2 regions of the Pseudoalteromonas sp. APC 3355 genome follow, and region 2 is predicted to be linked to the other one. Evidence: predicted binding sites of a transcription regulator. Region 2 holds the regulator's gene; the other holds the start of a gene.
What was found. The regulator FliA, encoded in region 2, starts transcription of late flagellar genes. The targets are predictions, from matches to a motif close to CTAAAGNTNNNNNNNNNNNNGCCGATA.
Positions count from the first base shown of each region.

Region 1: the regulator FliA is predicted to act here: its motif matches at 5,593-5,619, upstream of pomA (flagellar motor protein PomA).

Region 1 is NZ_JASDDB010000012.1:124,956-131,968, forward strand. It holds gene QMA08_RS16350 (ligand-binding sensor domain-containing diguanylate cyclase) at 1-2,183, shown strand, start outside; gene dxs (1-deoxy-D-xylulose-5-phosphate synthase) at 2,257-4,119, opposite strand; gene ispA ((2E,6E)-farnesyl diphosphate synthase) at 4,225-5,112, opposite strand; gene QMA08_RS16365 (exodeoxyribonuclease VII small subunit) at 5,115-5,357, opposite strand; gene pomA (flagellar motor protein PomA) at 5,679-6,446, shown strand; gene QMA08_RS16375 (flagellar motor protein MotB) at 6,449-7,013, shown strand, end outside.
Region 2 is NZ_JASDDB010000002.1:430,849-437,861, reverse strand. It holds gene QMA08_RS05190 (chemotaxis protein CheA) at 1-644, opposite strand, end outside; gene QMA08_RS05185 (protein phosphatase CheZ) at 660-1,433, opposite strand; gene cheY (chemotaxis response regulator CheY) at 1,451-1,834, opposite strand; gene QMA08_RS05175 (RNA polymerase sigma factor FliA) at 1,875-2,585, opposite strand; gene QMA08_RS05170 (MinD/ParA family protein) at 2,612-3,472, opposite strand; gene flhF (flagellar biosynthesis protein FlhF) at 3,465-4,946, opposite strand; gene flhA (flagellar biosynthesis protein FlhA) at 4,968-7,013, opposite strand, start outside.

The DNA of each region.
Region 1 (7,013 bases), on a different contig from region 2:
TATGGTTTGCTGATATTTTTAGAGATGATAAAAATAACGTTTGGTTAGCAAGCTTTAGTGAAGGCTTGTGGCTTGCTCATGAAGGACGAGTCGAAAGGCATTCAGCAGTTTCAAACATGACCGAATCTGTTATGGCCATTAGCCAAGCACCCGATGGTAAACTGTGGGTTGCGAATAAAAGCGGCATTGGTTATTTCGATTTAGATAAAAGTTTTATTAATTTAGTCCCAAGTAGTAAATATGGATACGCATCAGTACACGATCTACAATTTGATGGTGAGCGATTATATATAGCCACAGGGCGCGGCTTATTTGTTTTTGAAAACAAGACACTTTACACCGTCCCTGGTCGAGCACTTCGCGATAATCCGGTATTTGCAATAAGTCGCTCTAGTAAAGGCGGCTTTTGGATTGGTACCGGACGCGGTTTATATCGATTAAATTATGCTGGTTTAACGCCTTTTGCCTATAACGCTTTTTTAGGTAGTAAGTTTATTACCTACGTATTAGATAAAACAAACTTTGGTGTGATTGGTACTAGTAAGGGCGCATATTACTTTACAGACCGTGGCATTGAAAAAATTGGCGACCAAACAACACTTGAAAGCGCATACGTTACTAGCGTGCTACATATAGATGGCGTGGGTATTTTAATCGGCTCTCTTAACGACGGGCTTTTTTACAGAAGTACGCAAGGACAATGGCGTCAGCTCGATGCAGCTAATGGTTTACCGTATGGTTCTATATTTAGCCTAGAATATGATGAAAAGTTAAAGCATGTTTGGGTAAGCACCATGAAAGGTGTTTACAGAATGCCTGTAGAGCAATTTAAAACAGAAATAAAAAGCCTAAAAGTTGAAGAAGTAATTTCATCTTTTGACCGTCAACTCGATGGTAAAGCGAATCAATGTTGTAGCGGACTTGGGCATGATGCGGTAGCAGACACCGGAAATTCTATTTGGTACCCAAGCTTACAAGGTGTTGTTGAAATACCTAAAAATGTAGAGCTATTTGGTGTGCTTGCATTAAAGCCAACAATAGAGACAATAACAACGCCACTTCGTCATTTAACTACCGCTGCGCTTGGTAAAAAACCATCATTAGAAACAGACGAGCGTGATATAACGCTAACTTACACAGCTATTGATTACTATGCACCAAACAGCATTGAATTTAGATATAAACTAAGTGGCTTAGATAGTGACTGGCGCTATGCAAATACGCGACGTGAAGCTATTTATACTAACTTGCCTCCTGGCTCGTTTTTGTTTCAATTAGAAGCTAAGCGCCAAGGTGAAGACTGGGCTAAAGCGCAAGATGTAGAGTACGGTTTTGTAGTGCCTGAGCGCTTTGACGAAACAATTTACTTTAGGCTTTTAATTACCAGTGGTTTTATTTTGCTTTTTTATCTCATTTTTTGGGTGTTTAGAGCACAAGAACGCAGAAAACAAGAAGTATTAGAGGGCTTAATCACTGAGCGTACCTTAGAGCTTCGCCAAGCTAATGATAAATTAGGCCAAGTGAATTCACAGCTTAAATTAGTGAGTCACTCAGATGAGCTAACAGGGCTACGTAGTCGCCGCTTTTTGTTTGATCAACTCCCTAAAGATATTGAGCACTTTCAACGTAATTCACAGTCGCTGCAGGCACAAGGTAAGTCACTGGTGCTGGTAATTATTAACTTTGATAACTTCAGCCGTATTAACGATGCGTATGGCCCAATTGCAGGTGATAGCTGCTTACAGCAAATGGCTGCATTGTTAAATTCGCGTACGCAGGGTTCTGACTATGTGGCACGTTGGAGTGGTGATGAGTTTTTATTATTATTACGTGACTTTAAATGCAATAAAATAGACAGCTACGCTTCAGAACTTTGCAAAGTAATAGCGGCTAATTCGTTCCAATTACCAAATGGAAAAACAACTAATATCACGGCATCAATTGGTTGGTCATTTTATCCATTACCTTTATTAGGCGGACAGGTAATTAGCTGGGAAACCTCTATTAACTTGGCCGATATAGCACTGCATCAAGTTAAAAAACGCGGTGGTGATGGCGTGGCTAATATTACGTTTGATGATCAGCTCGATGCATTCGAGTTTGAACAAAACTCTAATGTTGATCAACAGTTAGGTATTTTACAAAGTAATGGCCTAGCTGATATTAAAGTGTGGATGCGCTGATGAGCAATATTTGATATTAAAAAAGGAGCCTAGGCTCCTTTTTTAATATGCTCAACTTTAGATGTATAGGAAGTTAATTAATAAACGCCTTAATAGCGTTTAAAATTCCTTGCTCGCCTAATCCCATTTCATCGTGCATTTCATCTTGCGTGCCGTGTTTAATAAACTCATCAGGAATACCTAAGTTAAGGATATTAATATCAGCTTTTTGCGTTGCCAAGTATTCGTTAATTGCAGAGCCGGCACCGCCAGCAATAGCATTATCTTCAAGGGTTACAATTACATCGTGGCTAGTAGCAAGCTCATTTAAAAGTGCAGTATCAAGAGGTTTAATAAAACGCATGTTAACAAGCGTTGCATCTAATTCATTTGCAGCAAGCTGTGCATTATCAAGTAATGTACCAAATGATAAAATTGCAATTTTACTGCCTTTCTTAATTGTATCTGCCTTACCTATTTCAAGCAGTTGCATAGTGCTTTCGATGTCTGCAGTACCTGCGCTACCTCGAGGGTAACGAACAGCAACAGGGCAGTTTGCTTTATAACCGGTGTATAGCATTTGGCGGCATTCGTTGGTGTCGCTTGGTGCCATAATTACCATATTTGGAATACAGCGCATAAAGCTTAAATCGTACGCACCTTGGTGCGTTTCACCATCGGCTCCAACAATACCAGCGCGGTCAATGGCAAATAATACAGGTAAGTTTTGCAGTGCAACATCATGTATTAATTGGTCATACGCACGTTGTAAAAAGCTCGAGTAAATAGCAACAACAGGCTTTAAACCTTCACAAGCAAAACCAGCCGCTAAAGTAACAGCATGCTGCTCTGCAATGGCTACATCAAAGTATTGATCTGGAAACTCCTTAGAAAAACGTACCATGCCAGAGCCTTCACGCATTGCTGGCGTAATAGCCATTAACTTGCTGTCTTGCTTTGCCATGTCGCATAACCAATCGCCAAAAACTTTTGAAAAAGTAGCAGCGCTAGGGTTAGATTTAGGCAGGCTAGTTGTGCTTGGATCGAATTTTGGTACACCATGGTAGCCAATAGGATCGGCTTCAGCCGGTTTGTAGCCCTTACCTTTTTGCGTTTTTATATGTAAAAGCTGTGGGCCTTTTAAATTACGCATATTACGTAATGTATCTACAAGCATGTTTACATCGTGACCATCAATTGGGCCTATGTAATTTAGGCCTAATTCTTCAAAGAAGGTTCCCGGGATCATCATGCCCTTAATGTGCTCTTCCATTTTACTGGCAAGTTGTTTTACCGGGGGCACACCTGAGAGTAACTTTTTACTGCCTTCACGAATGTTAGTATAAAAGCTACCTGATAGAATTCGGGCAAAGTGATTTGTTAATGCGCCAACATTTTCAGAAATCGACATTTCGTTATCATTTAAAATAATAAGCATGTCTGATTTTACATCACCTAAATGATTCATCGCTTCAAATGCCATGCCTGCGGTGATAGCTCCGTCACCAATAATGGCTACAGATTTTCGACCTTTGCCTTCTTTTTGGGCGGCAATAGACATACCTAAGGCAGCTGAAATAGAGGTGCTTGAATGGCCTACGCTAAACGTATCGTATTGGCTTTCATCGCGATAAGGAAAAGGGTGCAAACCGTCTTTTTGGCGAATAGTGTGCATTTGGTCGCGACGACCTGTAAGGATTTTATGTGGATAAGCTTGGTGACCCACATCCCAAACTAGGCGATCGTCTGGAGTGTTATAAACATAATGTAGCGCAACGGTTAGTTCAACCGTCCCTAAACCAGACGCTAGATGACCGCTACTTTGCGATACTGAGTTGAGTAAATAATCGCGCAGCTCATTGCTAAATGCAGGGAGTTTGTCTTGCGCTAAGTCACGCAATTGGGCTGGCTCGTCAACCAAATTAAGTAATGGATACTTGCTACTATCAAGTGTCATGGTTTTATATATATCCTTCGCTAACATTAATTCATTCAAAGCTTTTACGAATAATTAATGTTGAGTAATAATGTCAGTGCTAATTGCAATACGTATGAGCAAAAATTAGTGGTCACGCTCAATTAGGTAATTTGCTAGCGACGCAAGAAGTGTTGTGTCAGCATCTATATTTGCCAACGCTTCATGGGCTTGTTGTATTAAATTTTGCGCCTTTTCTTTAGCGCCTAGCATACCTAATAACGCCGGATATGTCGCTTTATTCGCGGCAATATCGGAGCCTTGTGGTTTACCTAAAGTAACCGTATCGCCTTCAACATCTAAAATGTCGTCGTGTACTTGAAACGCCAGCCCTATAGCATACCCAAAAATGCTTAAATTTTCTAAGGTTTGTTGATCTGCCTTTTCACTGCACAGTGCACCAAGTGTAATTGCACAATTAATTAAAGCTCCGGTTTTTAGCTTATGTATTCGCTCAAGCTCTTGTACGGTAATTACTTTATCTGTTGCTGCTATGTCAAGACCTTGTCCGCCTACCATGCCCTCAAGGCCTGATGCGTGGGCAAGCGTAGCAATCATTTTTACTTGTGTTTGCGACGAGCATGTAAATTTGTGATTCGCAATAAGCTCAAAGGCGAGTGTTTGTAGGGCATCACCGGCTAAAATTGCATTTGCCTCGCCAAATTCTATATGGCAAGTAGGGCGGCCACGGCGTAAGTCGTCATCGTCCATAGCAGGCAAATCATCATGAACTAGCGAATAGCTATGGATACACTCAATTGCAGCAGCAAGTACATGTAAGTCTTGCTGGTTTGCACCGAGCATTTTACCTGTGGCATAAACTAAAAATGGACGTAATCTTTTACCGCCATTAAATAATCCATACTGGGTGGCGTTCTTTACCGTTTCTTCAGTATCGAGAGGCTGTTTAAAATGCTGCTGTAAGGTCGCTACTACATCTTTTTGAGCACGTTCGATATAATTATTTATGCTCACAGCTATTCCATATCATTATCAAAATTCGTAAGAACTGACTTTTCGCCATTCCCCATCAAAATTGATACTTTTTGTTCTGCTTGCTGTAATTTACCTGATGAAGCACTTGCTAATGCAATTCCACGCTCAAATTGCTTTAACGATTGCTCAAGCGATAAGTCACCTTGTTCCATGTCACTAACGATTGTAGATAATTCTTCTAGTGCTTGTTCGAAACTTAAGTTTTCAGGTTTTTTAGTCGCCATCTTTATTTCAGCTTACATAATAAATTTAGGGGTCAATTTTAGGGGGAATGCTAAACTAGGTCAAAGGATGATATTGGTTTTTTACCTTTATAACGTTAAATTATATTTCAAGTGTATTAATAAAGCCTTAATAGCGGTCTGTTAGTTTAATAAATCAATTGATAATTAGGTAGCCCTTATAACTTGATCTAAAATAGTGCTAAAGGCTGCTTTTTATGTTTATTTATAAAAATGGCTTAAGCAATTCAATATGTTGCCGATAAGCAGTTAATAATAAAAGTTTATGATAAGGCCATTAAGCATGAAACTTCTGGAGGAAATGTGGATTTAGCAACCATAATCGGGATCCTAGGCGCAATTGGCTTAATTGTCATGTCTATGTTTATGAGTAGTAGCGGTGAAATGGCTATGTTTGCCGATGCTCCTTCTAGTGTAATTGTATTTGGTGGTTCACTTTTCATTGTTTTATCAAATTTCACCATGTCGCAGTTTTTGGGTATAGGTAAAGTTGTTGCTAAAGCGTTTATGTTTAAAATAGAAACGCCAGAAGAACTTATTGAAAAAGCAGTAGAACTTGCTGATTCAGCTCGTAAAGGGGGGTTTTTAGCACTCGAAGAAGCTGAAATCCCAAATCCATTTATGCGCAAAGGCGTCGACATGCTTGTTGATGGCCATGACGCAGATGTTGTTCGCGCCACACTTCAAAAAGATATCTCTTTAACCACTACTCGACATGAAATGGGCGCAGGCTTATTTAAGTCATTAGCCGATATTGCACCAGCAATGGGAATGATTGGTACTCTAATTGGCTTAGTTGCAATGTTATCTAACATGGATGACCCAAAAGCAATTGGCCCGGCAATGGCGGTAGCGCTTTTAACAACTTTATATGGTGCGTTTTTAGCCAATGTTGTGGCAATTCCTATTCAGGTAAAACTTGAACTGCGTAAAGACGAAGAGGCTATGAATCAGCGTTTAATTTTAGATGCTATTTTAGGTATACAAGATGGCCAAAATCCAAAAGTAATCGAAGGTATTTTGAAAAATTACTTAGCTGAATCTAAACGCAAAGTAGATACCGAGGAGTAATTATGTCTGATCAAGAGTGCAAATGCCCACCACCAGGCCTACCAGCATGGATGGGAACATTTGCCGATTTAATGTCACTGTTAATGTGCTTTTTTGTACTCTTGCTTGCGTTTTCAGAAATGGATGTACTTAAGTTTAAACAAATTGCGGGCTCTATGAAGTTTGCTTTTGGTGTGCAGAATAAAATTGAAGTAAAAGATATCCCTAAAGGTACCTCTGTTATTGCTATGGAGTTTACCCCAGGCAAACCAGAACCCACTCCAATAGAAACTATTCAACAACAAACAGTAGAAATGACTCAACAAATGTTAGAGTTTCAGGCTGGAGATGAAAGCTCAGCTGGCGGCAGGCAAGAACAGCGCGGGGACAAACGTGGTGGCGAATCTCGTAGTACTTCTCAAGAGCAATCGTCAGAGCAAGCAACTTCAGCGGCCGATCAGGAACAAACTAACGAGCTCGTTAAAAAAATCGCGCAGCAGCTTGAAAAGCAAATAATAGATGGTGCAATTGAGCTTGAATCTTTAGGGCAGCAAATAATTATTCGTATTAGAGAGAATGGTTCATTTC
Region 2 (7,013 bases):
CCACTAAAATCACTACTACTTGCTACTGGTTTTTCAACTGCAGGACCTTGTCCTTTACCGTGCAGCTCATCAAGTAAGCTTTCAAATTCGTCTTCAGTGATTTCATCTATTTCAGCATCGCTAACCGAAGGCGCTCCGCTAAATAGTTCATCAAATGCAAACGGATCTTCATCATCAGCTACCGGTGTATCCACCACTTCATTATGAGGTTGTTCAACCTCTGTTTGTGAAGAGGCTTCAGTGGCTTCGGCTTCTGTTGGAGGTAGACCTAAGATATGAAGAGTATGAAGTAATTCAGGATCTGCAGGTTCAGGCTTGTCTCTGTTTTGGATAGTCGCAAACATCTCATTAATGGTGTCTAGTGCTTGTAAAATAACATCCATTAACTCTGAGTTGACTGTTCGCACGCCTTGACGTAGTAAATCAAATACGTTTTCAGCACCGTGACAAGCATCAACAAGTTCTGTCATAGCTAAAAAGCCTGCACCACCTTTTACAGTGTGAAAACCTCTAAATATAGCGTTTAGTAACTCGGTATCTTCTGGATTATTTTCCAGCTCAACTAACTGTTCAGATAAAAGCTCTAGGATTTCTCCAGCCTCTACAAGAAAGTCTTGTAAAATATCTTCATCGACTTCAAACATGCAGTTACTCTCCTCTTAGAAGCCCAAACTTGATAAAAGATCATCAACTTCATCTTGATCAGATACAACATCATTACGCGATTCTTTATCAATAATAGGGCCTTCAGGACCTGCTAAAGTTTGTGTGGCAACTGGTTCTTTTATTTTTTGTTGTTCTACTTTATTCGCGGTGCTGTTACTGTCGTCTTGTTCAGCAAACGCAGTTAAAAGATGCAGTAAACTTTCTTCTACTTCCCTAACAAGTTCAATAACACGGCGAATAACTTGACCTGTTAAGTCTTGATAGTCTTGAGCCATTAATACATTTGTCATTAAGTTTTGAAGCTCATCAGTCTTATGATGAGAGTTGTTCATAAACTTATCGATGCTATGGCAAAGTTGCTTAAACTCACCAAGCTCAATCTCGCGGCTCATTAAACGATCCCATGTCGGTTTGATATGAGATATTTCGTCCGCTAACTGTTGGGCTATAGGAAGACTCGCCTCCACTGCATCCATTGTTTTATTAGCCGCATTTTCTGTCATTTCTATAACATAATTAAGCCGCTTTTTAGCATCTGGAATCGCATCTGTCGTTATATCAGTTAAGCGAGTATCAAGCTCAAAACTTTTAAGGGCTTCGTGCAGTTGACGAGTCAACTTTCCAACTTCAGCAAATAATTCAGACTGCTCTTTAGATGCAGCCTCTAAAATCAACTGATTTGCTTTGTCTTGCTCATCATTTTCTAAAAAAACAACGAGCTGACGAGCTTGTTCTAACGTTATTTGAGGCGCAGCTGGTGCTGGCATAAGCCTCTCCCCCATCATTAGCCTAAGCGTTCAAATACTTTTTCTAATTTAGTTTTTAATGTTCCAGCCGTAAATGGCTTAACAATATAACCATTAACACCAGCTTGCGCTGCAGCTATTATTTGTTCTTTTTTAGCCTCTGCCGTTACCATTAATACAGGGATATGTTTTAACTTATCGTCTGCACGTATTGCTCTTAAAAGATCAATACCCTGCATTCCAGGCATATTCCAATCCGTAACTACAAAATCAAACACTTGATTTTGCAACATAGGCAAAGCTGTAGACCCATCATCAGCTTCTTGAACGTTAGTGAAACCTAAGTCACGTAACAGGTTTTTTATAATGCGTCTCATTGTTGAAAAATCATCAACTACAAGAATTTTCATGTTTTTATCCAAAACATCCCCCAGTGAGGTATTAACCTTTGTTTACTTACTACTAATTTATCCAGTCATTGATTTTAGCTTTAAGCTTAATCATCGCCTGACCATGTATCTGACTTACACGCGATTCACTTACATCGAGTATATGTCCTATTTCTTTTAAATTCATTTCATCGTTGTAGTACAAAGAAAGCACCATTGCATCACGCTCTGGTAATGACTTAATTGCACTTAGCAAAGACTCATTAAACCTATCATTTTTAACATTATTAAAAGGTTTATCTTGTGCTAAATCTTGGCCTACAGGAGTAATAACATCCTCATCTACACCAAGGTCTTCAATGCCTAATATTTTACTCGTATTCGCATCATTTAAAATATGATGGTACTCATTGAGCGAAATTTCAAGTTTTTCAGCAACTTCTATGTCCGTTGGTTCGCGGTTCAGACTACTTTCGAGCTCAGTAATTGCTTCTGCAACTTGCCTGTTTTTACGGTGAACTGAACGAGGAGCCCAATCACCACGGCGCATTTCATCAAGCATAGCACCGCGAATACGAATACCTGCAAAAGTTTCAAAGCTTGCGCCTTTTGTTGCATCAAAGTTTTTCGAAGCTTCTATTAAGCCTATCATTCCTGATTGAATTAAATCATCAAGTTGAACGCTAGGTGGTAATCGAGCAATTAGATGACATGCCACTTTTTTAACAAGTGATGCATGCTTCTCAACAATCACATTTAAATTTTGTGTTGATTGATATCCCATAGCTCTATTCACCAGTGTTGTCATAATTAACCGTTTACTAGTTTCTCAATGAAAAACTCTAAATGCCCAGATGGTTGGTTGGGTATTGGCCATTTAACTGCTTTTGTTGCCAGCGTTTTAAACGCAAGAGCGGCTGGCGAATTTGGAAAGAGCTCTACTATTACTTTTTGACGACGTGTTGCTTTGCGCATATTTTCATCATAAGGAACCGTTGCTACTAGCTCCATTGATACATCTAAAAAGCGGTCGGTAACTTTAGATAGCTTTGCAAACAATTCAGTGCCTTCACGCATACTGCGCACCATATTGGCAACAATTTTAAATTTATAAACGCCGTGCTCACGACTTAATACTTTAATAAGTGCGTAAGCGTCGGTGATTGATGTCGGCTCATCGCATACAACAACCATTACATCTTGCGCTGCACGCGAGAAGCTCAGTACCATGTCTGAAATACCAGCAGCTGTATCTACAATTAAAATATCAAATTCGGTATTCAATTCGCTAAACGCACGAATTAGCCCAGCATGCTCAGATGGTGATAATTCAACCATACTTTGCGAACCCGATGTAGCGGGTACAATTTTAATTCCTGCAGGGCCTTCAACTAAAATTTCATCAAGCTCACATTCACCAGACAAGACATGTGACAAGTTACGCTCTACACGTAAACCAAGCATCACATCACAGTTTGCTAAACCCAAGTCAGCATCCAGCACTAATACTCGATTACCTTGCTGCCCAAGTGCAATAGCTGTATTTAGAGAAACATTTGTTTTCCCTACTCCACCTTTACCACCGGTTACAGCGATAACTTTTACGCCGTTGTTATTGTTTTGACTCATTTTGCGCAGGCCGCTTGCTTGATCTAATACTGTGTTAATCATACATCCCTACTGTGCTTGGCGCCACTGATTGGTGCCTTGAATGTTGTTCTTTTGTTCTTTTTAAATATAATTGCTCAGCCTTTTTAACTAGTTTCTCAGCATTTGCAACACGAATATCCTCTGGTACTCGTTGACCATTAGTAAGATACCCTATTGGAAGGCGATTTTGAATCGCAATACTAATAATCTCACCCAAACTTAATGATTCGTCTAACTTAGTGAAAATACAGCCACTTAACTGTACTTTTTTAAAGTGACGTACAGTTTCTTGCAATACATTAATTTGTGCTGTCGCGCTAAGTACTAAGTAGCTGCGAATATCTACACGTTGGTTACGCATTAACGTGTTTAATTGCTCAGTTAAACGTAAATCTCGCTGGCTCATACCTGCTGTGTCAATTAATACTAGACGTTTATTTCGTAAATGATATAAAACTTCAGCTAATTCATTAGCATCTTTAACTTGCTTAACACCACAACCAATAATACGACCATATGTTGCAAGTTGTTCATAAGCACCAATTCTGTATGTATCAGTGGTTATTAACGCCACTTTATCGGCACCATATTTTTGTGCGCCTAGAGCTGCAAGCTTAGCAACAGTCGTTGTTTTACCCACACCTGTTGGACCCACTAACGCATATACACCACCTTGGCGAAGTATTTCATTATTGGTTGTTTGCATTTGATCTTCGACCATAGTTAACAATGCTTTCCAACCTTGCTTACGAGACACATCATCAGGTACAAAACATGCCATTTGCTGTGCTACTTCTTTATCGATACCCATACCGACTAAACGGTCAACCATACAAGCGCGTGTTGGATCGCGACGCGCCATATCTTGCTGCATCAAGCCTGATACTTGGTGCTCAAGTAATTGACGAATTGCGTTCATTTCTTCACGCATTGTTGTCATTTCTTCGCTTTCATTATTAGGTGCTTGTTGGCGAGTGGTTACGGGGCTATCTAAATCATCAAAGTCGCGGTCTAAATCATCAAAACCTAAGCTATCCGCTTGAGTTTGTGGACGAACTGGCGCAGCAGCTTCAGGAGCAAACATATTTTTAGTACGCTGCCCCATATCTGGTTCTTGATAGTTATCAGTAGTATCAATACCCGATTGTGAAAACATTGATGCAAGCTCAGGAGAACGAGGACGCGGTGATTGACGCTCTAATAATGCTTGTAGGCTGTCAGCAACTTTTGCTTGAGGCTCAGGCTTGGCACGCTGTGGCTCTGGTTTTACAAAATTATGCATGCTTTGTTGTGGCGCCTGAGTACGCGGCTCTGCAGGGCATTGTGGTTGCGCTGCTACTTTAGGGGCTGCTTTGTCATAATCAACTGCCGCTACAATTTCTACACCGTTAGCCAGTTTTTTATTTGACATAATAACCGCATCAACACCTAACTCATCTTTAACTTCTTTAAGTGCTGTGCGCATATCTTTAGCAAAAAAACGTTTAATTTTCATGATTCAACCCCTGTTAAAATCTTATTGTTGGCCTACCGAGCTTACAATTTTGATCTGTCTTTCGTCTGGTACCTCTTGATAAGACATCACTCTCAATCCTGGAATGGTGTACTTAACAAAACGAGATAACACAGTGCGTAACATTCCTGACGTTAGCAATATAGAAGGTTCGCCGGCCATTTCTTGATTTTGATGCGCTTGTGTCAATGACACTTGAAGTCGCTCTGCAAGTCCTGGCTCAATACCGGCACCTTCATCGCCTGCATTTTGTAATGACTGATGCAACATTTGTTCCAACTCAGGCGCCAAGGTTATGACAGGGATTTCTGATGACATTCCCACCGCATCTTGAACAATTAATCTACGCAGTGAAATACGCACTGCAGCCGTTAATACATCAGGGTCTTGACTACGTGGGCCATACTCAACAAGGGTTTGAACAATTGAGCGCATATCGCGAATAGCCACGCCTTCATTTAATAAATTTTGTAGTACTTTTACAATAGCAGTTAATGGCAATACATCAGGTACTAGTCCTTCCACTAAGCGAGGATGGCTTTTAGCAAGCATATCAAGTAGGTTTTGAACTTCTTCATGCCCTAGTAATAACGCTGCACTGTTAGTTAATAACTGGCTAATATGAGTGGCAACTACCGTGGCTGAATCTACAACGGTATAACCTAGTGATTGTGCTTCATCTTTTTGATCAGGCTTGATCCATACGGCATCAAGGCCAAACGCAGGATCTTTTGTTTCAACCCCTTTAATTGGACCAAATACTTGTCCTGGGTTAATCGCTAGCTCGTCGCCATGCTTAAGCTCGCTTTCACCGGTTGAAACCCCCATTAGTGTTATTCTGTAAGCGTTAGGGTCAAGCTCTAAGTTGTCGCGTATATGTACCGGCGGCACTAAAAAACCAAGCTCTTGAGAAAGCTTTTTACGCACCCCCTTAATACGATTAAGTAGCTCACCACCTTGTGATTGGTCCACTAACGGAATTAATCTATAACCGACTTCTAAGCCAATTACATCAACCTGCTGAACGTCATCCCAGCCTAGTTCTTTTTGTTCTTGTTTATTAGCAACACCCGTTGCAACGCTTCCGCCATTAGCGGCCTCTTCAGCTTCTGCCGCAGCAGCTTTTAATTTACTTTGCTGTGTGTAGTAAGCTAAGTAACCCAGTAACGCACCTAAACTTAAAAAAGCAATATGCGGCATACCAGGCACTAAGCCCATGATGATCAAAATACCAGATGCAATAAAGAGTGACTTTTCGTTGCCTAGTTGTTTCTTAAATTGGTCCCCCATATTGAGCGACTCATTTTGGCGTGTTACAACAATCGCGGTACCAATTGAAAGCAGTAAAGAAGGGAGTTGAGCAACTAAGCCATCGCCAATGGTAAGTAATGTATATACTTCCATTGCATTGCCAAAACTCAAATTGTGCTGGATCATACCGACAAATAAACCACCAACAATATTGATGATTAGTATAACAATACCTGCAATCGCATCACCTTTTACAAATTTACTCGCACCATCCATTGAGCCGTAAAAATCAGCTTCGCGAGTTACTTCCTCGCGGCGGTCACGCGCTTGTTCTGCGCTGATAAAGCCTGCGTTCAAATCGGCGTCAATTGCCATTTGTTTACCCGGCATTGCATCAAGGGTGAAACGCGCAGATACCTCAGAAATACGACCAGCACCTTTAGTAATTACTACAAAGTTAATAATGATCAGGATTAAAAACACAACCAAACCAACAGCGTAGTTACCACCAATAACAACTGAGCCAAACGCTTCAATTACTTTACCGGCAGAGTCACCACCATTGTGGCCTTCAAGTAACACAACTCGAGTACTGGCAACGTTAAGTGCTAAGCGCATAATTGTAGCGATTAGTAATACAGAGGGGAAAATACCAAATTCAACTGGCTTCATCGTGTAAACAGTTACAAGTAAAACCACTAACGCGAGAGCAATATTAAACGAGAAAAGGATATCGAGTAAAAATGGCGGTAGTGGTAAAATCACCATTCCCAAGGCAGCAAGCACAAGCAAAGGTGT